Rhodoligotrophos appendicifer: one gene and its partner. The protein of the gene in region 1 interacts with the protein of each later gene in a pairwise test. Links are inferred from orthologs where the notes say so. Each region holds a gene or a part of one and is shown in the gene's direction. Other genes may lie near its edges.

What was found.
Region 2: the proteins of FKM97_RS08295 (region 1) and FKM97_RS08825 interact in binary tests that used the Escherichia coli proteins (3 or more experiments, as listed by UniProt). The link is inferred for Rhodoligotrophos appendicifer from one-to-one orthologs.

The regions. Positions count from the first base shown.
Region 1 is NZ_VHKL01000003.1:271,563-286,007, reverse strand. What follows is about bases 3,765-6,679. They hold FKM97_RS08295 (cysteine desulfurase family protein), read left to right. Parts: upstream 3,765-4,617; coding sequence 4,618-5,742; downstream 5,743-6,679. Other genes in these bases: sufB (Fe-S cluster assembly protein SufB), read left to right, coding at 5,781-6,679; FKM97_RS08300 (Rrf2 family transcriptional regulator), read left to right, coding at 4,148-4,609; FKM97_RS08305 (alpha/beta hydrolase), read right to left, coding at 3,765-3,905. In the rest of the region: c-type cytochrome biogenesis protein CcmI, read left to right, coding at 1-242; cytochrome c maturation protein CcmE, read left to right, coding at 287-742; FKM97_RS08315 (heme lyase CcmF/NrfE family subunit), read left to right, coding at 739-2,733; FKM97_RS08310 (cytochrome c-type biogenesis protein), read left to right, coding at 2,736-3,191; more of FKM97_RS08305, read right to left, coding at 3,252-3,764; more of sufB, read left to right, coding at 6,680-7,250; Fe-S cluster assembly ATPase SufC, read left to right, coding at 7,431-8,180; Fe-S cluster assembly protein SufD, read left to right, coding at 8,191-9,519; FKM97_RS08275 (cysteine desulfurase), read left to right, coding at 9,657-10,898; FKM97_RS08270 (SUF system Fe-S cluster assembly protein), read left to right, coding at 10,909-11,271; FKM97_RS08265 (HesB/IscA family protein), read left to right, coding at 11,381-11,764; FKM97_RS08260 (4-hydroxyphenylacetate 3-hydroxylase family protein), read right to left, coding at 11,889-13,424; FKM97_RS08255 (TetR/AcrR family transcriptional regulator), read left to right, coding at 13,498-14,163; FKM97_RS08250 (DEAD/DEAH box helicase), read right to left, coding at 14,188-14,445. UniProt on the Escherichia coli protein: Master enzyme that delivers sulfur to a number of partners involved in Fe-S cluster assembly, tRNA modification or cofactor biosynthesis. Catalyzes the removal of elemental sulfur from cysteine to produce alanine.
Region 2 is NZ_VHKL01000003.1:393,692-408,186, forward strand. The notes cover bases 1-2,965. They hold FKM97_RS08825 (sulfurtransferase TusA family protein), read left to right. Parts: upstream 1-1,353; coding sequence 1,354-1,578; downstream 1,579-2,965. Other genes in these bases: FKM97_RS08810 (hypothetical protein), read left to right, coding at 1-146; mobA (molybdenum cofactor guanylyltransferase MobA), read right to left, coding at 156-785; mobB (molybdopterin-guanine dinucleotide biosynthesis protein B), read left to right, coding at 848-1,357; FKM97_RS08830 (DUF4142 domain-containing protein), read left to right, coding at 1,655-2,134; FKM97_RS08835 (GGDEF domain-containing protein), read right to left, coding at 2,150-2,965. Outside these bases: more of FKM97_RS08835, read right to left, coding at 2,966-3,448; FKM97_RS08840 (ester cyclase), read right to left, coding at 3,515-3,892; FKM97_RS08845 (aromatic ring-hydroxylating oxygenase subunit alpha), read right to left, coding at 4,049-5,278; FKM97_RS08850 (LysE family translocator), read left to right, coding at 5,565-6,200; FKM97_RS08855 (response regulator), read left to right, coding at 6,279-6,680; FKM97_RS08860 (PAS domain-containing protein), read right to left, coding at 6,694-8,223; FKM97_RS08865 (histidine phosphatase family protein), read left to right, coding at 8,496-9,065; FKM97_RS08870 (DMT family transporter), read right to left, coding at 9,103-10,002; FKM97_RS08875 (IclR family transcriptional regulator), read right to left, coding at 9,999-10,799; FKM97_RS08880 (ArgE/DapE family deacylase), read left to right, coding at 10,970-12,274; FKM97_RS08885 (ABC transporter substrate-binding protein), read left to right, coding at 12,325-13,566; FKM97_RS08890 (ABC transporter ATP-binding protein), read left to right, coding at 13,690-14,433; FKM97_RS08895 (ABC transporter ATP-binding protein), read left to right, coding at 14,426-14,495. UniProt on the Escherichia coli protein: Sulfur carrier protein involved in sulfur trafficking in the cell. Part of a sulfur-relay system required for 2-thiolation during synthesis of 2-thiouridine of the modified wobble base 5-methylaminomethyl-2-thiouridine (mnm(5)s(2)U) in tRNA.

The DNA.
Region 1 (14,445 bases):
CGCAGGATGCAGTCTCCCAGCAGGCGATGATCCGCCAAATGGTGGACGGGCTGGCGGCACGGCTCGAACAGGACGGCAATGATCTGGAGGGCTGGCTCCGGCTCGCCAGGGCGCGGGTGGTGCTGGGCGAGGCGGAGGCGGCGAAGGCCGCGCTCAATGCGGCGGCCGGCCGGTTCAAGGACGACCAGGCGGCCATGGCGCGCATCGCGGAAGCGCGCAAGGCGCTGGGGGTCGAAGGATAGAACGGCAGCCGGTTCGACCGGCACGATGAAAGCGAAGAGACACGATGGCACTATCGAGGAAGCAGAGGCGAGGGGCATTCATCGGATCGGGACTGGCGGTGCTGGGCGTCGCCGCCGGACTGGTGCTCTATGCGCTGAGCGATACGATCGTGTTCTTCTATACACCCAGCGAAGCAGCCCTGAAGGTGTCACCAGGGCAGCGCTTCAGGCTGGGCGGGCTGGTGGAGCAGGGCAGCGTCAAGCAATTGCCAGACGGACGCATCCAGTTCACGGTGACCGATACGGACAAAAGCCTGCCCGTCGTCTATGCCGGAATCCTGCCGGATCTGTTCCGCGAGGGACAGGGGGTGGTCGCCGAGGGCGCGCTGGACGGACAAGGCGGGTTTGCGGCCGATACGGTGCTCGCCAAGCATGACGAGACCTATATGCCGCGCGAGGTCGCGGATGCCTTGAAGGCCAAGGGCGTGTGGAAGGACGGTGAGGCGGTGAAGACGCAGTGATCATCGAGGCTGGACATTTTGCGCTGGTTCTGGCCACCGTCATGGCGCTCTACCAGGCGCTCGTGCCGCTCTATGGCGCGCAACGCGGCAATGCGCGGATGATGGGCGTCGCCGGCACGGCGGCGCTGGCGCAGTTCGTGTTCATTGCGACGGCGTTTCTGGCGCTGACCTATGCCTTCGTCGTCTCGGATTTCTCGGTGCGTCTCGTCTGGGCGAATTCCCATTCCGCCAAGCCGCTGCTCTACAAGATCTCGGGGGTGTGGGCCAATCATGAGGGCTCCATGGTCCTCTGGGTGCTGATCCTGTCGCTGTTCGGCGCGCTGATCGCGCTGTTCGGGCGCAATCTGCCGCTGCCGCTGAAGGCGCGGACGCTGAGCGTCCAGGGTATGATCGGGCTCGCCTTCCTGCTGTTCATCCTGCTGACGAGCAATCCGTTCGAGCGGCTGATGCCACCGCCGGTGGACGGCAACGGCATCAATCCGCTGCTGCAGGATCCGGCGCTCGCCTTCCACCCGCCCTTTCTCTATGCGGGCTATGTCGGGTTGTCGATCGTGTTCTCGTTTGCCGCCGCCGCCCTGATCGGCGGGCAGGTGGACGCCGCCTGGGCACGGTGGGTGCGGCCTTGGACGTTGGCTGCGTGGATGTTCCTGACGGTCGGCATCGCCATGGGCTCGTGGTGGGCCTATTATGAACTCGGCTGGGGCGGCTGGTGGTTCTGGGATCCGGTGGAAAACGCCTCGCTGATGCCGTGGCTGGTGGCCACCGCACTGCTGCATTCAGCGGTCGTGGTGGAAAAGCGCAATGCGCTGAAAGTCTGGACCATCCTACTGGCGGTGCTGGCCTTCTCGCTGAGCCTGCTCGGCACGTTCCTGGTGCGCTCGGGCGTCCTGACCTCGGTGCATGCCTTCGCCGTCGATCCCGAACGCGGGGTCTTCATCCTGCTCATCCTGTGCCTGTTCATCGGCGGCGCCCTGAGCCTGTTTGCCTGGCGCGCGCCGCAGCTGAAGCAGGGCGGGCTGTTCGCGCCGGTGAGCCGCGAAAGTGCGCTGGTCGTGAACAATCTGCTGCTCGCGGCAGCGGCGGCCGCGGTGCTGACGGGAACGCTCTATCCCCTGGCGCTCGAGGTGCTGACGGGCGCCAAGATCTCCGTGGGCCCCCCCTTCTTCAACCTGACCTTCGGGCCGCTGATGCTGCCCCTGCTGTTGCTGGTGCCGATCGGGCCGATGCTCGCCTGGAAGCGGGCGGATGCCTGGGCTGCGGTGCAAAGGCTCTGGGCTGCGGCGCTGATCGCCCTCCTCGGCGGCGGGATCGCGTTTGCGCTCAAATCCGAGGGGCCGATGCTGGCGCCACTGGGGATCGCGCTGGGGCTGTGGCTCATTGCCGGAGCCTTCGCAGAGCTCGCTTTCCGGACCAAGCTCGGCCAGGACAGGCCGGCAGCCTCGCTGCGGCGGCTGGTGGGGCTGCCACGCTCGACCTTCGGCTCGGTGCTGGGCCATGCCGGTGTCGGCGTGATGGTGCTGGGAATCGTCGGCGTGACCGCCTGGCGGCAGGAGCAGGTTCTGGTCATGGCGCCGGGACAGGTGGTCAACATGGCCGGGGCCACCGTCACCTTCGAAGGGGCGGTGCCGGTCAGCGGGCCCAACTGGCGCGACGAGCAGGGGCGGTTCAAGGTCGAATCGGGCGGCCGGGTGGTGAGCCTCCTGACACCCTCCAAGCGGACCTTCCAGCCCAGCGGCCAGACGACCTCGGAAGTGGGCATCCATCCCTTCTGGTCTGGAGATCTCTACCTCGCCATGGGCGATTCCCAGGCCGATGCCCCGGCGGGTGCCCGGGTGGTGCGGCTCTATTTCAACCCGCTGGTGCCGCTGGTCTGGATCGGCGCGGGGATCATGTTCCTGGGCGGGGCGATCTCGCTCACCGACCGGCGCTTCCGCATCGGCGCGCCGATGCCGGCGAAGGCGAAGCCCGGCCGCTCGCTGCAACAGGCCTGATGATGCGGCGACTGATCCTGGCGAGCCTCCTGGCCTTGGCAATGACCGTGCCGACCTTGGCGGTGCAGCCGGACGAGGTGCTGCCGGATGCCGCGCTCGAGGCGCGGGCACGGACGCTGTCGGCGGAGCTGCGCTGCCTCGTGTGCCAGAACCAGTCGATCGACGATTCGGATGCACCGCTGGCCCGCGACCTGCGATTGATGATCCGGGAGCGGCTGACGGCGGGGGACAGCGACGAGACGATCATCGACTACGTGGTCTCGCGCTATGGCGAATTCGTGCTGCTGCGGCCCCGCTTTGAACCCGCGACCTGGGCCCTGTGGCTGACGCCCTTCGTGCTGTTGCTGGCCGGGGTGAGCCTGGTGGCGATGCAGCGGCGGCGGATGCGCGGAAAAGAACCGGAGGCGCCGCTCTCTGTGGAGGAGCAGGCGCGCCTGGAGAGGCTGCTGGGGGAGTGAGGCGGCGTTGCTCGGCCGCCAAACACTGCTTGCCGACCCCTCCGGAATGGCTCCGTACCGTCAGGCGGCTTCGGATTGGGCCAGGCGACGGTCGATATAGTCCTCGACCACCTCCATCAGCTCATCGAGCTTGTTCTCGAAGAAATGGTTCGCGCCAACGATCGGACGGTGCTCGATCTGGATGCCCTTCTGGGTCTTCAGCTTGCTCACCAGCGTATTCACATGCTCAGGCGAGGTGACCGAATCCTTGTCGCCATTGATGAAGATGCCCGAGGCTGGGCAGGGGGCGAGGAACGAAAAATCGTAGTGGTTGGCCATGGGCGCCACCGAGATGAAACCCTCGATCTCCGGCCGGCGCATGAGGAGCTGCATGGCTATCCAGGAGCCAAAATCGAAGCCCGCGATCCAGCAGGTGCGGGCATCGCGGTTGATCACCTGAGCCCAATCGAGAGCGGAGGCTGCATCGGACAATTCCCCGGCGCCATTGTCGAAGACACCCTGACTGCGCGCCACGCCGCGGAAATTGAAGCGCAGGACCGAGAAATCGCGCTTCACAAAGGCATAGTAGAGCGCGTGGACGATGGGATGGTTCATCGTGCCGCCGAAGGTGGGATGCGGGTGCAAGATGATCGCAACCGGCGCGTTGGGGCCCTTATTATGGTGATAACGGCCCTCGATGCGACCGGCCGGTCCATTGAAAATCACTTCCGGCATCGCACTTTCAGTCCTGTGTTTTGAACGTTTCGAGAATGATCGACACTTTCAGCATATGGAAAGACGTCGGGCATTAGTTGACTTGCGCGGTCAGGTTTTCTATATGCACCTTAGAATAATTCAAGGGTGCGTCGGAGCCCGCCGCCTGCGTTCATATCACAGGCCGGGCCGGCAATTTCAAGTCATTCGCACATGGCTCCAGCTTTCTCGGAACCGCGGCGGACTCAGCAGAGGACCAGAGCATGAAGCTCAGTACACGCGGGCGCTACGGGGTAATGGCAATGGCCGATATCGCGACCCATTCCCATGGCGCCGCCGTGACCCTTGCAGAGATCGCCGATCGGCAGGGAATTTCCCAGGCCTATCTCGAGCAGCTGTTCGTGAAATTGCGGCGCGGCGGCCTGGTCGACAGCGCCCGCGGGCCCGGTGGAGGATATCGACTGGCACGGACGGCGGACGATATCCGCGTCGCCGACATCATCATCGCGGTGGACGAGCCGCTGAAGGTGACACGGTGCGAGAGCGGCTCGCCCATCGGCTGCGTCGGCGGCTCGCGCTGCCAGACCCACGATCTGTGGGAGGAGCTGGGGCGGCACATCCATGTGTTCCTGGCCTCGGTCAGCCTCGCCGACGTGATCAACAAGCGCGTGCTTGGACGCACGGTTCCGGTGGTGAAGTCGCCGGCGCTCGAACTCACGCATTAGATGAAGACATGACGGCAATGCGTAGCTATCTCGACCATAATGCGACATCTCCCCTGCGTCCGGAAGCGCGGGCGGCGATGATTGCAGCGCTAGACGCAGGCGGCAATGCCTCCTCCGTCCATCGCGAGGGTCAGCTGGCGCGCAGTGTCGTCGAGACGGCGAGGGCGCAGGTCGCAGCCCTGGTCGGTGCCAGCGCCGACATGGTGACCTTCACCAGCGGTGGCACGGAAGCCAATGCGCTGGCCCTGAAGGGGGCCGGCGTGGAGCGGCTGGTGATCTCGGCCATCGAACATCCCAGCGTCATCGAAACGGCGCGGGCCGCGGGCGCCGAGGTCCATGTGGCTCCGGTCACCGCCGAGGGCGTGCTCGATCTCGATCGACTGGACCGGGTGCTGGCGCGCGACAAGCGACGCTGCCTCGTCTCGGTGATGATGGCAAACAACGAGACGGGCATCGTGCAACCCCTGGCGCAGGTGGTCGAACTCGCGCGGCAGCACCAGGCGCTCGTCCATACGGACGCCGTCCAGGGCGCCGGCAAGACGCCGATTGCCTGGCCGATCCTCGGGGTCGACATGATGTCGCTGAGCGGACACAAGCTCGGCGCAGCCCAGGGCGTTGGAGCGCTGGTGGCGCGAGACGGGCTGACGCTCACGCCACTCATCGAGGGCGGCGGGCAGGAAAAGAAACGACGCGCGGGCACGGAGAATATCTGCGGCATTGCCGGCTTCGGTGCGGCCGCGGATGCGGCCAGGGTACGAGACGAGGCCGCGCGGCTCACGGTTCTGCGCGACAGGTTCGAGGCCGGACTGGTCGACTTGGCGCCGGATGCGGTGATCTTCGGGGCGGGGCTCGAACGGCTCGCGAATACGAGCTGCTTTGCGGTTCCGGGCCTCACCGCCCAGTTGCTGGTGATCGCACTCGATCTCGACGGGGTGGCGGTGAGCTCAGGCTCGGCGTGCTCGTCGGGAAAGGTCGGACGCAGCCATGTGCTGCAGGCCATGGGCGTGGCGCAGGATCTGGCTGCGGGTGCGATCCGGGTGAGCCTCGGATGGTCGACCCGAGAGGTTGATATTGAGCGGGCGCTGGCCGCGCTGAAGACGGTAATCGAACGGAGTGCTCGGCGCGCGGCTTGATAGGGCAGGCGCGGATGAAGTTTGGATGAGGAAGAACAATGGCTGATCTCGAAACCATCGAAAGAGTCCGGTCGATCGACGTCGACAAGTACAAATATGGATTCACGACCGAAATCGAGATGGACAAAGCCCCCAAAGGGCTGAGCGAGGACATCGTCCGTTTCATCTCGGCCAAGAAGGGTGAACCGGACTGGATGCTGGAATGGCGCCTGGATGCCTATCGGCGCTGGCTCACCATGGAAGAGCCGGACTGGGCGCGGGTCGATTATCCGAAGATCGACTATCAGGATCTCTATTATTACGCCGCGCCAAAGAAACAGGGCGACGGGCCGAAAAGCCTAGAGGACGTCGATCCGGAACTGCTGGCGACCTATGCAAAGCTCGGAATTCCGCTCAAGGAGCAGGAGCTGCTGGCGGGCGTCGAAAACCGGCGCGTGGCCGTGGACGCCGTGTTCGATTCGGTCTCCGTGGTGACGACGTTCAAGGCGGAATTGGCGAAGTCGGGCGTGATCTTCTGTGCGATCTCGGAAGCCTTGCGCGAACATCCCGAACTGGTCAGGAAATATCTCGGCACGGTGGTGAATTCGTCGGATAACTTCTTCGCCTCGCTCAATGCGGCGGTCTTTTCCGACGGCTCCTTCGTCTATATCCCGCCGGGCGTGCGCTGCCCGATGGAGCTGTCCACCTATTTCCGCATCAACGAGAAGAATACCGGCCAGTTCGAACGCACGCTGATCATCGCGGACAAGGGCTCCTACGTCTCCTATCTGGAGGGCTGCACGGCGCCGATGCGCGACGAGAACCAGCTGCATGCGGCCGTGGTCGAGCTGGTGGCGCTGGACGATGCCGAGATCAAGTATTCGACCGTGCAGAACTGGTACCCGGGCGATGCCGAAGGCAAAGGCGGCGTGTTCAATTTCGTCACCAAGCGCGGTGATTGCCGGGGTGCGAATTCCAAGATCTCGTGGACCCAGGTCGAAACCGGCTCGGCGATCACCTGGAAGTATCCGAGCTGCATCCTGCGCGGCGACAATTCGCGCGGCGAGTTCTATTCCATCGCCATCTCGAATGGCCGCCAGCAGGTGGATTCGGGCACCAAGATGATCCATCTGGGGAAGAACACCTCGAGCCGGATCATCTCCAAGGGAATCGCCGCCGGCCGGTCGCAAAACACTTATCGCGGCCTGGTAACGGCACATCAGAAGGCCTCCGGCGCCCGAAATTTCACCCAATGCGACTCGCTGCTGATCGGTGATCAGTGCGGGGCGCATACGGTGCCCTATATCGAAGCCAAGAACTCGTCGGCCCAGTTCGAGCACGAGGCGACGACGTCGAAAATCTCGGATGACCAGATGTTCTACGTCATGCAGCGCGGGCTGTCGCAAGAGGAGGCGGTGGCGCTCATCGTCAACGGCTTCGTGCGCGACGTGCTGCAGCAATTGCCGATGGAATTCATGGCGGAGACGCAGAAGCTCATCGGGATCAGTCTGGAAGGCAGCGTGGGATGATGGGCCGCGGCCCTGGCGTCCTGGACAAGGGTCGCGTTCGTTTGCGGCCCCGGATCCCGGTTCGAGGCCGGGATGGCGGTGACAATTGAGTTTCGGAGCTTGCCGCTCCCCTTTTCCGGACCGCCGAATGGTCCAACTTCTCCCTGCGGGGAGAAGACTAACGAATGCGAGACATGAGAAATGCTTGAGATCAAGAACCTGCATGTGACCATCGATGATCGCGAGATCCTGAAGGGCATCGATCTGACGATCGATCCCGGCGAGGTGCATGCGATCATGGGGCCGAACGGGTCGGGCAAGTCGACGCTCTCCTACGTGCTGGCGGGCAAGCCGGACTATGAGGTGACGGAGGGCTCGATCAGCTTCATGGGCCAGGACCTCCTGGAGATGGAACCCTATGAGCGCGCCGCGGCCGGCATCTTCCTGGCGTTCCAATACCCGATCGAGATCCCCGGCGTCGCCATGATGCAGCTGCTGAAGACGGCGCTGAACGCCCAGCGCAAGCTGCGCGGCGAGAAAGAGCTCCCGATGCCGGACTTCATGCGGCTGGTGCGGGAGAAGGCCAGTGCACTCAACGTCTCGCCCGAGATGCTGAAGCGGCCGGTCAATGTGGGCTTTTCCGGCGGCGAAAAGAAACGTGCCGAAATCCTGCAGATGGCCGTGCTGGAGCCGCATCTCTGCGTGCTCGACGAGACGGATTCGGGCCTCGACATCGATGCGATGAAGCTCGTCGCCGAGGGCGTCAACAAGCTGCGCGGACCGAACCGGTCCATGCTGGTGATCACCCATTACCAGCGGCTCCTGGACTATATCGTGCCCGACAAAGTCCACGTGCTGTCGGCGGGGCGGATCGTGCGCTCCGGCGGCAAGGAGTTGGCCCTCGAGCTCGAGCGCAGCGGTTATGCAGAATATCAGGCCACGGCGGCCTGAGGGAGACATCATGAACGTCGCCGTACAGAGAACCCGGGCCGAGGCGGCCCTCATCGATGCGTTCCCCGCCTTCAAGGCGCAACATCCCGCGCCGGACTGGCTGGCGCGGCGTCGCGACGAGGGCTATTCGCGCTTCGCTGCCACCGGATTGCCGCATCGGCGGATCGAGGAATGGAAGTGGACGGATCTCCGCCGCCATCTCGGCGGTGCCTATGTGCCCGCTCCCGCTTCGCCCGAGCCTGGAGCCGGAGTGGTGGAGGCGCTGATGGCGCTGTCGCCGTTCACCGGCATGGCAGCGGCACGGCTGGTCTTCGTGGATGGCCGCTTCGATGCGCAGCGCTCGGAGCTGCCGTCGGTCGCGGGACTGACGCTGATGAACCTTGCCGAACTCCCCGCCGAAGCCCCGGCCTGGCTGACGGAGACGCTGGGCCGGCTCTATGGGCCGGATGCAGATCCCATCGCGGCGCTCAACAGCGCCTTTCTGAGCGACGGCGCTGTCCTGCATGTGGCCGCAGGGCTCACGGTCGAGACGCCGGTGGACGTCATCTCCGTGGTGACGGATGGCTCGCCGCACATGAACCTCCTGCGCAACGTCATCGTGCTCGAGGAAGGTGCAGCGCTCACCGTGATCGAGACCCATGTCGGCGGTCCGGGAGACTATGTCGCCAATGCGGTGACGGAGGCCCGGATCGGCGCAGATGCTCGGCTTACGCGGGTGAAAGTGCAGGAGGAGGGTGCCGAGGCCGTGCATCTCTCCAATCTGAATGTGGAACTCGGCGAGGGCGCCGTGCTGCGGGAGTTCACAGCGTCACTGGGGGCGAGATTGTCGCGGAACCAAGTGTTCGTGAAATTCCGCGGCGAAGGCGGGGATGCAAGCGTCGCCGGTTCCTACATGCTGGCGAATAAGCAGCATTGCGATACGACACTGGTGGTGAACCACGCGGTACCGAACTGCGTGAGCCGGGAATTGTTCAAGGTGGTGCTGGACGACCAGTCGCATGGTGTGTTCCAGGGCAAGCTGATCGTCGAGCAATATGCCCAGAAGTCAGACGCCAAGCAGCAGAGCCATGGGCTGCTCCTGTCGGAGACGGCGGAGTTCGACGCCAAGCCGGAGCTCGAGATCTTCGCCGACGACGTCGTCTGCGGCCATGGCGCCACGGCCGGGCAGATCGACGAGACGCTGATGTTCTATCTCATGGCGCGAGGCATCCCGGAAGCACAGGCGAAATCGCTGCTGATCGCGGCCTTCGTGCAGGAGGCCTTTGACGGGATCGAGAACGACGACATCCGTGAGCGGCTGACGGGACTTGCGGAGGGCTGGCTGGAACGGCGCGGCTAATCCTTCGAGACGCAGCCTGACGGCTGCTCCTCAGGATGAGGATGGTTCCGTCGAGACTGCCTCCTCAGGATGTGGGGCGGAGATTGGATCGGGGCCTTAGCGCCGCCCTCTGACGGCAGAGGGACTTGGAGACGATGATGCTGTTGAAGGCGAAAGAGAGTTCCTACGACGTGGCGGCGATCCGGGCGGATTTTCCGATCCTGGGCCGCGAGGTCTATGGCAAACCGCTGACCTATCTCGATAATGCCGCATCGGCGCAGAAGCCGCGGGTGGTGATCGACGCCATGCGGCATGCCTATGAATGCGAATATGCCAATGTGCATCGGGGCCTGCATTTCCTCTCCAATGCCGCGACGCAGAACTACGAGGATGCGCGCGAAAGCGTGCGCAGCTTCCTGAATGCGCCATCGGTGGACGAGATCATCTTCACCCGCAATGCCACGGAAGCGATCAACCTCGTCGCGCAGTCCTTCGGCGGCATGGTGATCGGGGAGGGCGACGAGATCGTACTGTCGCTGTTGGAGCACCATTCCAACATCGTGCCATGGAACTTCCACCGCGAACGCCGCGGCGCCGTGATCCAATGGGTGCCGGTGGACGATAGCGGCGCCCTGATCCTGGAAGAATATGAGCGGCTGCTCGGGCCCAAGGTCAAGATGGTCGCCATCACGCACATGTCCAACGCTTTGGGGACGATCACCCCGATGCAGGAGATCATCCGGCTGGCGCATGCCCGCGGCATTCCGGTGCTGGTGGATGGCAGCCAGAGCGCCGTGCATCAAGTGGTGGACGTCCAGGCGCTGGATTGCGACTTCTACGTGTTCACGGGGCACAAGACCTATGGGCCCACGGGGATCGGCGTGCTCTACGGCAAGGCCGACATCCTGGCATCGATGCCGCCCTATCAGGGCGGAGGAGAGATGATCCAGGATGTGAGCCAGGAGGGGGTCACCTACGCCCCGCCGCCGCATCGCTTCGAGGCCGGCACGCCGGCAATCGTCCAGGCGATCGGTCTGGGTGCGGCTCTCGATTATATGCGGGAGGTGGGACGCGAGGCGATCGTCGCGCACGAGGCGCAGCTGCTCGCCTATGCCACGGAAAAACTGGGCGAGATCAACTCGCTGCGGATTTTCGGCACGGCCCAGCACAAGGGGGCCATCCTGTCCTTCGAAATGGAGGGTGCGCATGCCCATGACGTGGCCACCGTGATCGACCGCTATGGAGTGGCGGTCAGGGCCGGCACCCATTGCGCACAGCCGCTTCTCGCGCGGTTCGGGGTGACGTCGACATGCCGGGCGTCGTTCGGCATGTACAATACTTTCGAGGAAGTGGACCGTCTGGCGGAGGCGTTGAAGGCGGCCGCCAGGATGTTCAGCTGAGGATCCTTTCATGAATGAGCACAGCACAGTCGACGCCGAGACGGCCAGCGTCATCCCCGCGGAGGAACTGGCGCGGATGACAGACGATATCGTCACCGCCTTGAAGACGGTGTTCGATCCCGAGATCCCAGTCGACATCTATGAGCTCGGCCTGATCTACAAGGTCGACATCGATGACGAGCGCATGGTGACGGTGGACATGACGCTCACCGCGCCCGGTTGCCCGGTCGCGGGTGACATGCCCGGCTGGGTCGAAGATGCCGTGAACACGGTGGGCGGCGTCCAGGGCACGAATGTGAACCTGGTGTTCGATCCCCCCTGGGACCAAAGCCGGATGTCGGACGAGGCCCGGGCGGCGTTGAATTACTGGTGAGAAACAGGCCGCAGCGGTGAGGCGCTGGTTCACGATGTGAAAGACCTCATGGTATGGCGCCGCCGCAATGCTATATTAGAGATTGAAGTTAGCAAACGAGAGTCGAGCGATGAGCACTGCGCCGTCCCGTCTGAGGGCCCGTCCCAAGGCCATGACACTGACCGATGCTGCGGCCAACCGCCTGCGCATGCTGGCGGCGCGCGCCGAAAACCCGATCCTCGGGCTCAGGGTGGGGATCAAGAAGGGCGGCTGCGCCGGCATGGAATATACGCTGGAAGAAGCCACCGAGCTCAAACCCGGCGACGAGGTCGTCGAGGACAAGGGCGCCAAGATCTTCATCGACCCGGCCGCCATCCTCTTCCTGCTGGGGACGGAGATGGATTATCAGACCTCTCTGCTGTCCTCCGGCTTCACCTTCAAGAACCCCAACCAGAAATCGGCCTGCGGCTGTGGGGAAAGCGTCAATCTGGCGCCAGCGGAGATGGAAGCCTGAAGACCAGCGGCAGCGGTGCCTCCTTTCGACGGAATGACCGAGGACAGCGCTTTCGGTGGAGCTGATCGGACAGTGACCTTGTCCGACGTTCAGTTGCGGGGCCCTCTCGCAAGCGAATAGATGGCTATTCGGCCGCCTCAGCGGCGGGTGTGATCGGCTCGGGCGTCGCACAGCCGGTGGCGCAGCAGCGGCCGGGCTGCTTGGAGATGCGGCGGCCCTCATCGAGGATGCCGCGATCCAGAAGATCCTCCACCAAGGCGACTTTCTCACCCATGGGATAATTACGCCAGATCTCGCGCTTCATCGCTTCGGGTGAGCCGCCGCCGTGAAGCGAGATCACGGAATACCAGCCCGCCTGATGCGATACTGTAAGGTCTTCCAGCAGCCGGGAGACCTCCAGGCGATGGGCTGCGGGAATGTCGGGGCGACCGCCCAGTACGGCCGAAAGGGAGGCCTCGGTCTCCGGATTGTGATCCTCGTCGGGCCCGGGGAGCGCCACGATGAGCCCGCCGGAGACGTAATGGGCCAGCCGATGCATATCGTAGATCTTCGTCGCCAGTAGCAGCTTGCCAATGTTGGAAAATACGGGATCGGGCATCACCGAGCCTGCGGGATCCTTGCGGCAATAGACGGAGGCAGCCACGCCGCAGGCATAGAAACCCTCGGTGATGGTGATGAGCTCGACCATGGCCTCGCGGATGTGGCCGTGACGGTCGGGATCAAGCCCGTTGGCCTCGATCATGAGCGCCCCGGCACCGATCAGCAGATCTCCGAAACCGGCGCGCGCGGCGATACAGGAGTGGCGGTGATGGGTGGCGTAGGACGTTGTCAGGAGGCCGCCCTCCACGGTCTCACCCGCCAGGAAGACCCTCTCATGCGGCACGAACACGTCTTCGAAAACAACCACACCCGTCGCCTGACCATAACGGGCGGAGAACTTTGCCGCGGCCTCGCCCGGGCGACCGGCAGGGCGGGTGACGATGGTGATGCCCGGCGCGTCCACCGGCACGGCGCAACACACGGCGAAGGCTGCATCTTCGGGGACATGGGTGCGGCACGGCATCACCAGAAATTCATGCATGTAGGCCGCACCGGTGACGATCGCCTTGGTGCCGCTGATGACGATGCCGTCGCGGCGGTGCTCCTTAATGTGGACGTAGGCGTCGAGGTTGGCTTGCTGGCCCGCGCGCCGAGAGCGGTCGCCCTTGGCGTCGGTCATGGCGATGCCCAGGGTCAGGTCGCGATCCTGGACGTCGTGGAGATAGGCGAGGAAGCGCTGACCATAATCGGTGCCGTGGGTTGCGTCCAAAGCGTGGGTCGCCTGGAGCAGACCATTCAAGGCATCATGGGCGAGATAGCGCTGAGCGCAACCCGACGTCCGGCAAACCAGCCGGACCGCCTCAAGCTTGTGGAGAAGGTCGGCGGAGGTCTCATCAATGTGCAGCATGCGGTTGACGGTCTTGCCGCTAGTGGATTGGCGGGCCGTCATCAAGGCCGAATGCTCGGGGCGGTGCGCGTAATCATAGGTGATGCCGATGGCGGCGATGCCCGGAAGAAGCCGCGGTTCGTCGGCCACGCTGGAGACGGCCTGGCCGTCGAGAAAGACACGAGGCTTGTAGCTTCTCAGACTATCGCGATAATCGGCGGCGGTCATGAGCATAGGTTTACTCCACGCATCTTGTTTCATAAATTTAACGCTGTTCAATAGTGCCGATCAAGTGAGTGGATGCCCCATGGAGACGAAGCGCGACGAGCGGAAGGCCTTGGTGAGCGGACAAAAGCGCGCCCATATCATGAAGGCTGCGCGTGCCGTCTTCGAAGCCGAAGGCCTCGAAGGCGCGAGCCTCAGGGCGATCGCAGCACAAGCCGGCTACACGCCTGCGGCTCTCTATTTTCACTTCGATTCCAAAGAGGCGCTGTATGCGGAGGTGCTGCGGAGCTCACTGGCGGCGCTGGGGGATGCGGTCGACCAGAGCATCGTCGGGCTATGCCTGCCGGAGGATCGGCTCAAGCGGGCGGCGATGGCGTTCTTCAACCATTATGCCGCCAAGCCACGGGACCTCGATCTGGGCTTCTATCTCTTCCGCGGCGGCATGAAACCCGCCGGGCTGGGAAGCGCGCATGACGAAAAGCTGAATGCCGCATTGCAGGCGGCGCTGCAGCCGGTGGCCGCGGCGGCTGAGGCTTTAGGGGCGAGCGCCCGCGAAGCCAGGCTGATCATGGTGGAAATCTTCGCCCATGCCACGGGGCTGTTGCTGCTCCTCCATACCGGACGAATTCGGATGTTCGGAGCGTCGGCGCCGGGGCTCATGGAAGCCTATGTGAAGGAGCGGGTGGAGCTGCTGCGCATGCGCAGGGCTGCGCCCCGCAAAGCGGTGCCGGAACCGTCACCTATGTGAGGCCCCGGCCATCAAGGATGCCGATCAGCGAACGGAGCGGAGAAGAAACGCAGGAATTTCCTGGCTCTTGAAGCTCAGGGCGCCTTCAATGGCGCCGATTTCGTGCTGTTGGTCGCGGCCCCGGCGGCGATCATCATTGCGACGCGGACGTTCCTCCCGAACCTCGGGACGGACATCGACTTTCGGTTGTTCGGGGCTGATCGGGGCTGCTTCAACGGGAGCTGCAGCGGCCAGTTCGACCACCATGTCCTGATCGCCGCGATCCACCCGGCCGCGAGGAGC
Region 2 (14,495 bases), 110 kb from region 1 along the record:
GCCGCGCCAATCGCGAACGCAGCCGCCGCTCGGAACGCGCCGCCAAGCAGTCTGCGCCCGCCGCAGCCTCGACGGCAGCAGAGGCCAAGCCGCGTCCGGCCAAACGCACCCGGTCGGCCCCACGCGCCGCCGAAGCGGCCACCTGACGCCCGCGGTCAGTCGACCAGTCCCGCAAACTGCACCGCCCTTTGCAGGTCCTCGGGCCGGTTGACGTTGAAGAAGGGGTCGATCGGTGTCGTCTCCCAGTCTGCGACGACGTAATCGAAGCTCTGAAGCCAGTCCTGCACCCTGCGCAGACCCCGCTGCAGGACCGCTTCCCGCAAGTTCTCGCGCAGTGAGACATCCCACAGGCCGACGGTCGGATGCAGTCGCGCACCCGATCGTGCGATCGCCATGGGCGCTCCGGCGCTCTGCATTTGCTCGGCGAGCCTCGACACCAGATCCCGGGGAAGGAACGGGCAGTCCCCGGAAACACTGGCCACCTGAGGCATCTCCGGGTGATGCGCCGCTGCCCAGTCGAGCCCGGCCAGCAGCCCCGCCAGCGGTCCGGCAAATCCCGGCACGCTGTCGGCAGCGATCGGCAGCGCGAACGCGGAGAACCGCGCGGGGTCACCATTGGCATTCACAACGACCCCGGCACATTGCGGCGCGAGCCGCGCGATCACCCGTTCGAGCAGGCTCCGTCCGCCGATCGCGAGGAGCCCTTTGTCACCGCCGCCCATTCGCTGCGAGCGTCCCCCCGCCAGCACCACGCCGATCGTGTCTGCGCGCCCACCTGTCTTCATCGCCCGCCTGGCTTGACCCTGTCGCCGAAACTGTCCAGATACCATTTTTCGCGCGGGGTGGCATGCGGCTCATCGGATTGGCAGGCTGGAGTGGCGCCGGCAAGACGACCCTCATCGCCCGCATCATCCCGCATTTCCGCGCCCGGGGCCTGCGCATCTCCACCCTGAAGCATGCCCATCACGAGTTCGATCTCGACATCCCCGGCAAGGACAGCTGGCGCCATCGCCAAGCCGGTGCGACGGAGGTCATCATCTCCTCCGCCCGTCGCTGGGCTCAGATCCACGAGCTGCGCGATGCGCCCGAGCCCGCCCTGCCGGAACTTCTCGCACGCCTGTCGCCGGTGGATCTGGTGATCGTGGAGGGCTTCAAGTTTTCCGCCCACGCCAAGGTCGAGGTTCATCGGACTGCGAATGGTCGACCCTTCCTTTACCCCGACGATCCCCATATTCTGGGGCTGGTGACGGATGTCGTTCCCCAGGACGCGCCCCCCTGCGCCGCTCTCGATGATGTGGATGCGATCGCCGATCTCCTGCTCAAATCCGCTCAGCCTCTCGCCGCCTTGAAATCATGACCGAGTCAAAGCTCGACCTCATCGGCCTGAAATGCCCTCTCCCGGTCCTCAAGACCCGCAAGGCGCTCCGGGCCCTGCCCTCGGGATCGCGTCTTGAGGTCACCTGCACGGATCCTCTTGCCTCGATCGACATCCCCAATTTCGTCCGGGAAAGCGGCGATCATCTCCTCTCTTCCGAGAGGAACGGGGATCTTTGGGTCTTTCTCATCGAGCGGGGATGATGAACATGAGCGGAACGAACCCGGAAAGCCGCCGTTATTCACTCGCCCCCCGCGAACTCATGACTGGAGCGCGTCCATGAAGTCCCGGATCCTAACCTCCCTCTTTGCAGTCTTCATTCTCGCCACACCCGCCTCTGCCGATATGGACGACAAGGAGTTTGTTGCCCGCGCCATCGAGATCAATCTGGCGGAAATCTCCCTCGGCAAGCTGTCCCTGGAGAAATCCAAGGACGAGAAGGTGCGCGCCTATGGCGAAATGATGATCTCGGCGCACAGCGCGGCCAACAAGCAGGCCGAGAACTTCGCCAAGGTCCTCAGCCTGACGCCGCCCACGCAGCCCGCGGAGAAGGATCAGACGACCGCCGAGGCGCTCGCCGCCCTCACCGGCCATGAGTTCGACGCGAAGTTCCTTGAAGTGATGATTAAGGGCCACGAGGAGGCCATCGCACTTTATGCGGACCAGGCAGATGGCGGTGACGAGATCGCCAAATTCGCCAAGGACACGCTGCCCGAGCTTGAGGACCATCTGAAGCAGGCGCAGGCCATTCGCGGCTGACGCCGTCGAGTGAATTCAGTGGAGCGTCCGGACCGCTTCCGCCGCGGCCTCTCCATGCGCGAGCTCCTCGATGCCCCGCACATTGTCGCGCCCTGACGACTTGGCCGCATAGAGACAGCTGTCCGCGGCCATGTAGAGCTGCGGAAGATTCGGATTGCCGCTCCCCTGGGCGACGCCGATGCTGATGGTCACCGGCTGCCCCTCATAGCGCACCCGGGCAGCGATCGCGTGGCGGATCTTTTCCGCCACCTGCATGGCCTGGGCATAGGGCCTCGTGGTGAGGACCGCAAACTCGTCGCCGCCGACCCGGAACAGCTGCTCCGTGCGATCCGTCTCCTCGCGCATCACCTCCGCCACCAGCATCAAGACCTTGTCTCCCACGGCATGTCCGTACTGGTCGTTGATGCGCTTGAAATGGTCGATATCGATGATGAGCAGGCAGAGATGGGAGCGCCGCTTTTGCGCCGTAGCGGTGGCCTCGCGGCCCAGTTCCTCGAAGCGTCCCCTGTGCAGCAGCCCCGTGAGGCCGTCGACGGCCGATTTCAGCACCAGGGATTCATATCGCTCCCGGTAGGTCAGCATTTGAAACAGATCGTTGAGCGGCGGCTCTGCGGTCAGGGCCATGCGTTCGAAGCGATGGAGATAGGCGACGAGCAGGATGCTGAAGACCACGCTGGCGCCCATCTTCGCGACCCACCCTCCGAGGAAGACCTCGACGGGCGCTCCATACAGATAATGCAGCGCCAGATAGAATCCGGCTTGGTCGAAGGTCAGGACCAGGCTGGAGGCGATCATCACCCGCGGCAGCAGATGCTGGCCCAGCCATTGTCCGAGTTTTTCATAGAGCATGATGATGGCGATCGCGTCGATGAACAGGAGCATGGTGCCCCACACCATCAACAATCCGACCTCGTCGATGAACGCCATGTCCGGCAGGCGTCCGTCATTGACCGCGACCACCTCGTGCTGCCGGAGGATCATCACCAGCGCGACCAGCAGGAAATTGCCGACCAGAAGGCCATAGATCGGCTGGCGCACCGTGACGGCATCCTCCCTGATATAGAGCAGGAGCAGCATCACCAGCTTGCCCGAGAACAGGATGGTCGATCCCGGCGAGATCACTCCGAAGGGCAGCGCGATGTAGAAGACGCTGGCCAGATAATTCTCCAGGAAGTGCATCACCCCGAGCGCACAGACGAAGAGCCCGATGCCGGTGCGTCGCCGCAGGCGGAACAGGGCTGCCATGACCGCGAAATAAAGCAGCGCCTGCGCCAGCAGCAGGAAGCAATTCATCAACGTCAGTGACGAACTCATCTCCGAGGTCAGCCCCTTTCTCGAATGTCTTGATGATTCAGCCAGGCCGGGTGTGCACCGCGGCCGTCAAAGATGCTGCTTATAATCGAAGTCGCCGTCGCTCAGCAGCCAGAATTCGGAAATTTTGCCGTCCCTCAGGTGATAGAAATAGATCACCTCCGTCGAAAACCGCGTTTTCGTGGCCGAGAGCAGGCATTCGAAGACGAAGCGGATGGCGAACTTGTCCGCTTCCGCCACGATGTCGCGGATGTCGTAGCTGGATTCCAGGAAGTTCGGCACGTCCCATTGCAGCCGATTGCCTACATCCTCGAAGCTCAGGGTCTGCTGCCGATGATGGCCGATCATGTCGCGATGGTAGAACCGGTCCATCGCGGTGTGGTCGTAAGGGATCCACACCTCGCGCATCAATCGTTCGGCGAACTCCCGCGTCTGTTCCGCACCCATCCTAACCCCTCTCCCACAAACGGATCACAGGGACGGACCCTCGCCGTCCCTCACCATCTTCCCGGCCACAAGACAGCACAAGGCCGATGCCGGCCCGGGATCGTCTGACAGGCCTCCGCCCAGCCCGCTCGCTCCTGCCCCCGAGCGGGTTGATGGTCAGGCGCGGCTGATCTCCTCGAGATACCAGTTGATGTAGCGCAGCTCGTTCTGCTCCATGGGTGCGATCGGCCCGGGCGTGAAGTAATGCGAGCGCACGCCCCGGGCGGTGTGTTCGATGATCTTCTTGTCTTCCTCCGTCGTCACCTTCCACAGCCAGGTGAGCTTGTCGAGGTCGTAGTCCTCGCCCTCGACCGCATCGCCGCGCACGAGCCAGATCAGCTCCATTTCGCAGCTGTCCGTCGTCTTCGGGATGAAGCGATAGATCATGCCGTGATCGGGGTAGCAGACGAGGAAGCTCGTGCCGCCGAGATGAACGGAGGTGACCCCGCCGTCGAATTGCGTGAAGCGCCCCATCAGCGGCGCGACCGGTGAGCCGTCCTGGCTGCCGCTGGAGACGCCGTCATAGAGCGCATAGCGGAAGGTGTGGATGGCCTCGTGGCCGCCCACCGAATTGCGCCAATTGTCGCCGCTGATGATCTCGATCCCGAGGGCGCAGGTGCGCTGCTCCATCGCCTCGTTCAGCTTGGCGATCATCTCCAGCGGCTGCTCCAGGGCATGGGTCAGGGAATATTCCGGATGCGCCGGTCCGCAATGATAGCATTCGACGTAATTTTCGACCGCCAGCTTCCAATTGGCGTCGATCTTGTAGCTTTCCCGATGCGCCACCCGCGCCTCGCCCCAGCCATACTGGCCGCAGCTGGCCCGCAGGGCCTGGGCGATGGGTTCGAAATCGAGCGGCGTCTCGGCGAAGGACAGGAAGATGAGGCCTTCCGCCACCCGCACAGTCAGCATCTTCAGGCCATGCGCCGAGCGGTCGAAATCCTTCGGCATCAGCCGGGCGGCTTTCAGGCTGCCGTCATTGCCGTAGGTCCAGGCGTGATAGGGGCAGACGAAGGACCGCGCATTGCCTTTGGGCTTCGTGCAGACCTCGGCGCCGCGATGCCGGCAGACATTCAGCATCGCGCGGATGACGCCGTCCTGGCCGCGGCTCAGGATGATCGCTTCGTTCTCGATGTGGAACAGCTCGAAATCGCCGGGCTTGGGGATGATGGCCTCATGCCCGAGACAGTGCCAGTGCCGGCGGAACACCCGCTCCATGTCCCGCTCGAAGATCGCCGGATCCATGTAGAAGGCGCGTGCCAGCCCATGGCCGGGCCGATGGGCGCCGACCAAGAGATCGATGCCGTCGCCGGTCTCTGTCGTCTGGGGAAAGGCAACCACACTCATTGGGTCACTCCAGGCTTGCTCTGGTATGGAATAGAAGAACCCGAGCAGAATGTGCAAGGCGCGAAATCGCGCGGATGGCATCACGCTGCATCGACGGTCACGCTGCAATCTAGCGCGAAATCACCGGCACTTCCATCTCGCCTGGGCCCGGGTCCTTGCGACACGATCGCAAGGCCGATGCGGCCCTCTCTCCGCCCCTTTTTCTGCATGTGTGGCAAATGCCACCGCCGAGCCTCCTGGAACGTCCGACCGTGACCACCGGCACCTGTCACTTCGGAGGTCACCAATGTCGGGCATCAGCGGGTTTCTCGGCTACGGGCCGGCCCAGATCGTTGCGGCCTATCTCATCATCCTCATCGTCCCCGGTCCGATCATGATTGCCATCGGCTGCCTGGCCTCCCTCCACGGCTTCAGGGCCGCCCTGCCCTTCATCATCGGCATCAGCCTGGGGACCGTGAGCTTGGCGGTCTCTGTCGCTCTGTTCACCACCCACGCAGCCGCATGGGTGCCGGCCTATATGTTGTACTTCCTCGCCACCGCGGCCCTGCTGTGGACCGCCGTCCGGCTGCTGCGCTCCGCAGCGCCGGGGGATCTCGCCGAGTGCAGCGAGGGCTCGCCCCGGGCTCTCTTATCCGCCGGAATGGTGATCTCCATCTCCGATCCCCTGACCATCGCCTTCATGTCGGCGGCCTTTGTCGGCCCCTATGCAGGCCACGGCACCGACGGGACCAGCATCCTGGTCTTCGCCCTGCTGTTCGGCATTCCCGAAATCCTCTGGCATGTCACCGCGGCCCTGGGGCTCTCGCGGCCCTCCATCCGCCGGGTGGCGGTGCGGGCCCACGCTGCCCTGAAAGCCACGGCCGCCGGCATCCTCAGCCTCGCTGCCGTCTCCTGCGCCGCCCGCGGCCTGGGCTGGGCCTGACCATCATCATGTGGGTGCAACGGAACGACTCCACCACATCCTGCGTTGTCGCGGCATGATCAATGACCGAGATTGAGCATGAACCCGGAAAAGCCGATCCTCATCGTCGAGGACGAGATCTTCGTCGCCTTGGACATCGAGCGGATTCTCTGCGAACAGGGCTACAGCGTGGCAGCCATTGCCGCAGACCGCAATGAGGCCTTGGCCGCGGTGGATCATGCCGAGCTCGCCTTCGTTGACATCAATCTCCGCGACGGGATGACCGGGCCCGAGATCGCCGCCGATCTGGCGCGCAAGGGCGTCAAGGTCATCTATGTGACCGCCAATCCGGCCCAGATCGACCCACCCGCCGAGACGGCCATCGGCTTCATTCGCAAGCCCTTCTCGGACCAGAGCATTCTCGCCGCCGCGGCCCTCGGCTATGGCCGCATCGACCACGCCCGCGCGGCGGAAGCCGACGTCACGGTCTTCGGCCCCTAGGTCGCGTCGCCGATCACCCGGCGGCCGCGATCCGCAGCGATGTCTTGGGGATGGCAAGCGTCGCCTCCAGGCCGCTGGGCAGCCAGCTCCGCTCCAGTGACCCTCCAAGCTGGCTCTTCCCGCTGAGCTCCAGCAAACGGCTGCCGAAGCCGCGATAGTCGGGTGACACGGCAAGCTCCGGTCCCCCCAATTCGCGCCAGGTCAGGCGGACCGTGTCATCGTCATCCTCGACAGCGATCTCGATCGTCCCCTCGAGGCGGGACAATGCGCCATATTTGGCGGCATTGGTCGCCAATTCGTGGAAGAACAGGGCAAACGGCGTCGCCGACCGGTCGTCGATCTCGGGATCATAGCCGCGGATGGTGATCCTGGCCTTCTCTGTGTCCTGATAGGGCTGCAGGATCTGCTCCAGCAGCCGGTGCAGGCTGGTCTGCTGCGCCGCGGGCCGTGAGGCCGCGCTGTGTGGCCGCACGAAATCATGGGCGCGGCTGAGCGCCATGATCCGCAGCCTCAGATCATCCGCCACCGGTTTGATCGGCGGATGGGCCTGGGCTGTGAACGTGATGAGGCCGCTGATCACCGAGAAGATATTCTTGATCCTGTGGCTGAGCTCCTGGGAGATGATCTCCCTTTGCTCGAGCAGCAGCCGGTGCTCGTGGATGTCGGTGCAGGTCCCGAACCAGCGCGTGATGTCCCCGGTCGCATCCCGCATCGGCAGGGCCCGCCCCAGCACCCAGCGATAGACGCCGGAATGGTGGCGCAGGCGGTACTCGATCTCATAGGGCTCGCCCGTTTCCAGGGAACGCTTCCAGATGGTCCAGGCCCGGTCCTGGTCGTCGGCATGGAACATGCCGTTCCACCCTTCGCCATCGGTCGTCCCCTCCACCATGCCGGTGAACGCATACCAGCGGGCATTGTAGTAATCGTGATAGCCGTCCGGGAGCGTCGACCACACCATCTGCGGCATGGTGTCGGCAAGGATGCGAAACCGCTGCTCGCTCTCCGACAGGGCAAGCGCCACGTTCCGCTGCGCGCTGGTATGGCGCTTGGCCGTCCGCCGCGCATGCAGGCGCAGCATGACGTTCTCCGCCAGCAGGGTGAGCCCCTGGCGCTGCAGGGCGGTCAGTCCCTCCCGGGGCGATGTGTCGATGACGCAGAGCGATCCGAGCGGGATCCCCTCCTCCGAGACCAGAGGCACGCCGGCATAGAAGCGGATATGCGGGGCGCCGGTCACCAGGATGTTGTCGGTAAACCGCTCATCCCGCCGCGCATCGGGAATGACCATGATCTCCGGGCCGCTCATGGCGTGCACGCAGAAGGACACTTCCCGCGAGGTCTCCCGCGCCTCCAGCCCCAGCTTCCCCGGAAACACCTGCTGGTGCTCCTTGACCAGGGACACGAGCGAGATCGGCGTTCCGCACAGGGCTGCGGCATGGGCGGCGATGTCGTCGAGGCCGTCGTCCTCCGTCAAGCCCTCGACATCGTGTTCCGCAAGCGTGGCAAGACGATCCCGCTCGCAGACCCCGACAACCGCTCTCACCATGCATGGAAACTCACTGTTGCACGCAACGTCTGGGCGTTGAGCCCTATCGCGTGTTCGCCCGTACAGCAACAAACGTAGAACATGGGAATTCGCTCCCTCCGCCCCCACCGCCGACGGTGATTTCCTTGTGACCGCCGCGATCGCCGCGATCGGCTGCGTGCAATGACGAGGACGTGAAATCGACAATCCCACCGCCCTTTGGCATGGTGCGGGGCACGACTAAGTCGTCTGGGCTGCACCCTTGCCCGGTGCAGCGAGAAGGAAAACTGCCCATGATCCGTCGCGATCTCCTGTCGCTGGCCTTCGCTCTCTTGGCCGCGTTCTTGCCGGCGCCCGGCTTTGCGGCGGGACCCGATGACGCCGCCTGGCAGGCGTTGTCCGCTGATGGCATCGTCCTCTTTCGCCACGCCACCGCCCCCGGCATCGGCGATCCCCCGGGCATGTCCCTCGAGGACTGTTCGACCCAGCGCAATCTGAGCGAGGCGGGACGCGCCCAGGCCCGGCAGATCGGGGCGCGGTTTCGAGACCGCGGCGTCGCACCCGGCGCAGTCCTCACCTCCCGATGGTGCCGGGCCAGGGAGACGGCCGACCTCGCTTTCCCGGGACGGGCCAAGGTTGAGCCTGCCTTCGACTCCTTCTTTGGCAACCAGCAGTCCCGCGAGGCCCAGACCCGGGCGGCGCGCGCGCTGCTCTTGGCCTGGCGCGGCCCGGGCGTCTTGTTCGTCAGCACCCATCAGGTGAACATCACCGCCTTGACGGGTCGCGTCCCGTCCTCCGGCGAGGGGATCGTGCTCAAGCCCGAGGGCGACGAGCTCGTGATCCTCGGCAGCCTCAAGCCCTAGACCGGCTGCACGCCTGAGGCGCCTGTCCGGCACCGGCTCATGTCGGGACGGGTCGCGACGGCAGGAGAATGCTGAATGCGGCCAGGGTGATCAGGAACAGGCCCGCATAATCCATCGGCGTGGGGCGCTCGCCCAGGATCAGCATGGCGCTGGCGACGCCGATCGCCGGCACCAGCAGCGTTCCGAGGCTGGCCAGCCCGAGCGGCAGGCGCGGCAGGATCGTGAACCACAGCACATAGGCGAGGATGAGCGCCACCACGACGTGATAGGCCAGCGCCAGGAGGGTGCTCTCGGCAAGCGGGTGATAGACGGGAACGCCTTCGAACAGCAGCATGCCTCCAATGGCGAAGGCGGCGCCGGTGAGCAGCTGCCAGGTGGCGATGGTGAGCGGCGCCGCGGCGACGGCCCACTTCTTCGTCACGACGCTGCCCAGGGCCCAGGAGATGCCGGCACACAGCGCAAACAGGAGCCCGATGCTGAAGCCGCCCGAGGCGACGAGCGGCGAGGACAGTGCCGCCAGCCCCGCCACACCCAGCCCGACCCCGACCAGCCGCTGCCAGCTCAGGGGCTCGGCAAGAAAGATCCGGGCGAAGATGACCGCCCAGACCGGCATGGTGAAGGTGACGATCACGGCCCGCGACGTCGGCGCCAAGAGCTGGGCATAGGCGAGGAACAGGTTGAAGCCGGCGATGGTCAGCAGGCCCGCAAGCAGGAGCGGCGCGATCTCGCGGCGCGAGACGGAGAGCCTGTCGCCGCGGATGAGCGCCGTCACCGCCAGGGCGAGCCCCGCCAGGGTCAGGGCGATGGCGCGGAAGGTCCAGGGCGAGATCTCGTTGAGCACGATCTTCACCGCCGGCCAATTCAGCCCCCAGAAGACGGCCAGGATCAGCACGCCGGCCAGATGCAGGGGCCGGGCGGAAGGTGTGGACAGTTTCATGGTTGGAAGCGGGCTCCGATTTCGGCGGCTGCTTCCAGCATCGCCTTGAGGTGACGCGGCTCGCCATTCTCGATCGGCAGCCGCGGTGACAGCGTCGTGATGCTGATGCTGGCGATGAAGCGGCCACTCCGATCGAAGACCGGAACGCCGAGTCCGGCGAGACCCACGATATAATCGTCGACGGCGAGTTCCCAGCCGCGGTCGCGGATCACGCGGGCGTCGGCCTCCAGAATGGCCGGGTCGGTTCGGGAGAAGATCGTGTGCTTGGGCAAGACGCCGCGCAGGACCCTGCCCCGCTCCTCCTCGCTGAGATAGGCGAGGATGACCCGCGGGCCCCCCGCGCAGTTCGGCGCAATCAGGGTGCCGATCGCCGACCATTGGGCCTCGATCTGCAGGTCGCGTGCTTTGACCCGGTCGAGGCAGAGCGCCTGCCCGCCGAAGCAGGACCACAAGAAGGCGTTCGCGCCGGTGAGTTCGGTGAGTCGGGCGAGTACCGGCTCGGCGACGTCGCGCAGCTCGCGGCCGTAATCCACCGCCGGGACCAGCGTCAGCAGCGCCGGGGCCAGCGCATAAGTCTGCGTGATCTCATCATAATGGACGAACTGCAGGACGCAGAGCGTATGCAGCAGCCGGCGCGCCGTGCTCTTGTCGAGCTGCGTCTGGCGGGACAGGTCTGCGAGGGAAAGATGGGTCTGGCCGGGCGTAAAGGCCCGCAGGAGCCGGGCGGCGCGCTCCACTGAGCGGACGAGCGGCACGCCGGGCGGAGACGTCGTCCCCCTCTCGGACCGCGTTCCCATGTCGGTTCTGAATCTGTCGAGTGCCTGTGTCATTGCGTGATACAGAGTGCCACGTCTTGACACGCTGTAAAGAGCTTTCATAGGCTGGCCTCTGAGGGCTCACAGGGAGCTGTGCTGCAGGGACCGGTCGCGCACCCGAAAAGGTCGCCGCCGCAGGAGGGGAAGAGGGAATGGCGCTTGCTCCGGATCTGCGTCGCGCGATCATCGACTCCGTCGCACACGGATTTGCCGAACAGCTTTCCTTCACGCAGAAGCTGGTGTCTTTCCCCTCGGTCCGGGGCGCCGAGCACACGGTCCAGGATTTCACGTTCCGGGAGCTGCAAAGGCGCGGTTACGCCATGGACCGTTTCCCCATGGACCGCGCGGCGATCGAGCACCATCCCGGCGGATCGCCGTGGTCGGAGGAGCATTCGCGCGCGCCGATCGTCGTGGGCATTCACCATCCCCGGACGGAAACAGGCCGTTCGCTGATCCTCCAGTCGCACCTGGATGTGGTTCCGACCGGGCCGGAGGCCATGTGGCAGCATTCGCCCTATGGCGGCGAGATCGTCGGCGACTGGATGTTCGGCCGCGGCTCCGCCGACATGAAGGCCGGCGCGGCGGCGAACATCTTTGCCCTGGATGCGCTCCGCCGCATCGGGCTGCAGCCGGCCGCCACCCTTTATGTGCAGTCGGTGGTGGAGGAGGAATCGACCGGCAATGGCGCGCTCATGACCCATCTGCGCGGCTACAAGGCCGATGCGGTGCTGATCCCCGAGCCGGAGGATGAGAAGCTCGTCCGCGCCAATGCCGGCGTGATCTGGTTCCAGGTGGAGCTGCGCGGTCTGCCGGTGCATGTGCGCGAGATGGGCGCCGGCGCCAATGCCATTGATGCCGCCTATCGCGTCATCGGCGAATTGCGCAAGCTGGAGCAGGCATGGAACGACCGCAAGGTCGACCACGAGCACTTCCAAAACGATCCGCACCCCATCAATTTGAACATCGGCAAGATCGAGGGCGGCGACTGGGCCTCCTCGGTTCCCTGCTGGTGCCGCATCGATTGCCGCATCGCCATCTATCCGGGCGTGGATGCAGCTGCCGCGGCGCGCGAGATCAGCACGCGTGTTGCGGATTTCGCCCGGCACGATCCGTTCCTGTCCAACATGCCGCCCCAGGTCACCGTCAATGGTTTCCACACCGAGGGCTATGTGCTCGCGCCCGGCTCGGCGGCGGAACGGGTCTTGGGCGAGGCCCATGAGGCCGCCACGGGCACGCCGCTCGAGACCCTGGTCACGCCGGCCTATCTCGATACCCGCGTCTATGCGCTCTACGACCGAATTCCAGCCTTGTGTTACGGGCCGGTTTCCCGGAACATCCACGGATTCGATGAATGCGTGAGCATTTCGTCGGTGAAGCGGATCACGGCCGCCATGGCGCTGTTCATCGCCGAATGGTGTGGCACCGAGCCTCTGGCGGAGGCAGTGGCGGTAGACTGAAGCACCGATCGCCAAACTCAATTTTAAAATCAGAACAGGGGAGTTATTCGATGAGCCTCAGACGTCACCTGAAACGTTTCTCGGTTGCGGCGACGCTCTCCGCCGCGGCATTCGCATCGGCCGGCGCAGTCTCGGCCGCCGATCTGACCATTGGCGTTATCGGTCCGCTGAGCGGGCCCGCCGCCAATTCCGGCATTTCCATGCGCCAGGCCTATGAGGCGGCGGCAGCCCAGGCCAACAAGGACGGCGGCATCGAGGTCGATGGCGAAAAGCGCGAGGTCAAGCTGATCTTCGAGGACAGTGCATCGCGCCCGGAGGTGGGGGTAAGCGCCGCGCAGAAGCTTCTCACCCGCGACAATGTCGACGTCCTGGTCGGCGACACCATCGCCAGTTCCGTGACGCTGGCGATCATGGAGGTGGCCCCGAGCTTCGGCAAGTTCATGATGAGCGGCCAGCCGGTCTCGATCGAGATCGCCAAGAAGATTCAAGCCGACCAGGAGCGCTTTGCGAACTTCTGGAAGTCGAGCTTCAACAGCGATGCCTATGCCGCGACTCTGTATGGGACGGTGGATGATCTGATCAAGCAGGGCAGCTTCAAGCCCGCGGGCAAGAAGATCGCCTTCGTCGTCGAGGACACCGACTACGGCAAGTCCAATGTCGAATATACCGAGCCCCTGTTCAAGGAGGGCGGCTGGACGGTCTCATCGAGCGAAACGGTGCCGCTCGGCCACGCCGATTTCTATCCCCAGCTGTCGAAGCTGCGCGGCGACGAGCCCGACGTGCTGATTTCGATCTTCACCTCCGTCAATTCCGGGATCGCGCTCGTCAAGCAGATCAAGGAACAGGGGCTGAAGTCCTTGCACCTTGCGGTCTACTATCCGATCCGCCCCGAATTCTTGACGGGAGCCGGCGCTGCGGCCAACGGCCTTCTCTGGACGCCGCTCTTCTTCGATCCCAAGAACAACCCGAAGCACAAGGAGTTCGCGGCGACCTTCAAGGAATTGAGTGGGGTCAACGGCAATGGCGACCACGCTCAGGGCTATTGCCAGATGACCATGCTGCTCAACAACATCAAGACGGCGGGATCCATCGAGCCCGCGAAGATCTCCGAAGCCTTCGCCAAGACCGACTCCCCTTGCGTGATCGCCCGCTATGTCTATGACACGGCCAACCACACGCCCAAGGTCGGAGCCGAATTCCTGCCGGTGCCCATGGCCCAGATCCAGGACGGCGTCAGCTACGTGATCTGGCCTGAGTCCACCGCGACCGCCAAGTTCAAGCCGGTCGAATAGTCCGCTGCCGCGCGCCCGAGTTCCAGTGACCTCGGGCGCCTCTCGCGCCGTTCCCGGCTCGGGCGCCTCGCGCGCCTTTCCCGACGGTCTCTTCGCTCGATCGCCCATCGGAGCCTCGAACCCATGCCGAACGTTGCGCCCGATCCCCTCCTGAAGGTCGAAGGCATCACCATGTCCTTCGGCGGCATCGTGGCGATCGACGACCTCTCGCTGACCGTGGCGCCCGGGGAGATCCTCTCCCTGATGGGCCCGAACGGCGCGGGCAAGACCACGACCTTCCATGTGATCGCCGGAGTGCATGCGCCCGATGCCGGCAGGATCATCTTTGACGGCCAGGACATCACCCGGGTCAAGCCGGATGGTCGCTGCCGCGCCGGCCTGGCCCGCACCTTCCAGATCACGCAGCCCTTCCAGGAACTCACGGTGGAAGAGAACGTCATGGTCGGGGCGCTCGCCCATAACGGCTCCATGGCGGAGGCCCGGAAGGATGCCCGCCGCTATGTGGACATGGTGGGGCTTGCGGATCGGGCGGATGTTCTGGCCAAGGGGCTGAGCACCGGCCAGCGCAAGCGCCTCGAAATGGCGCGCGCCATGGCGACCCGGCCGAAGCTGCTGCTGCTGGACGAGGTGACCGGCGGAGTGGATCAGAAAAGCATTCCCGGCCTCATCGAGCTCGTGCAGCGTCTGCGCGGCGAGGGGCTGACCCTGGTCATCATCGAGCACAATATGCGGGTGATCAACGAACTGGCCGATCGCGCGATCTTCATGAATCGGGGCGTCCGCATGGCCGAGGGAACGCCTGCGGAGATCGCGCGCCATCCTGAGGTGATCGAGCTCTATCTCGGGGAGGCGACCGAGCATGGCTGAGGCCCCGATGCTTCAGGTCGAAGACCTGAACGTCCTCTATGGCGACTACCAGGTGCTCTGGG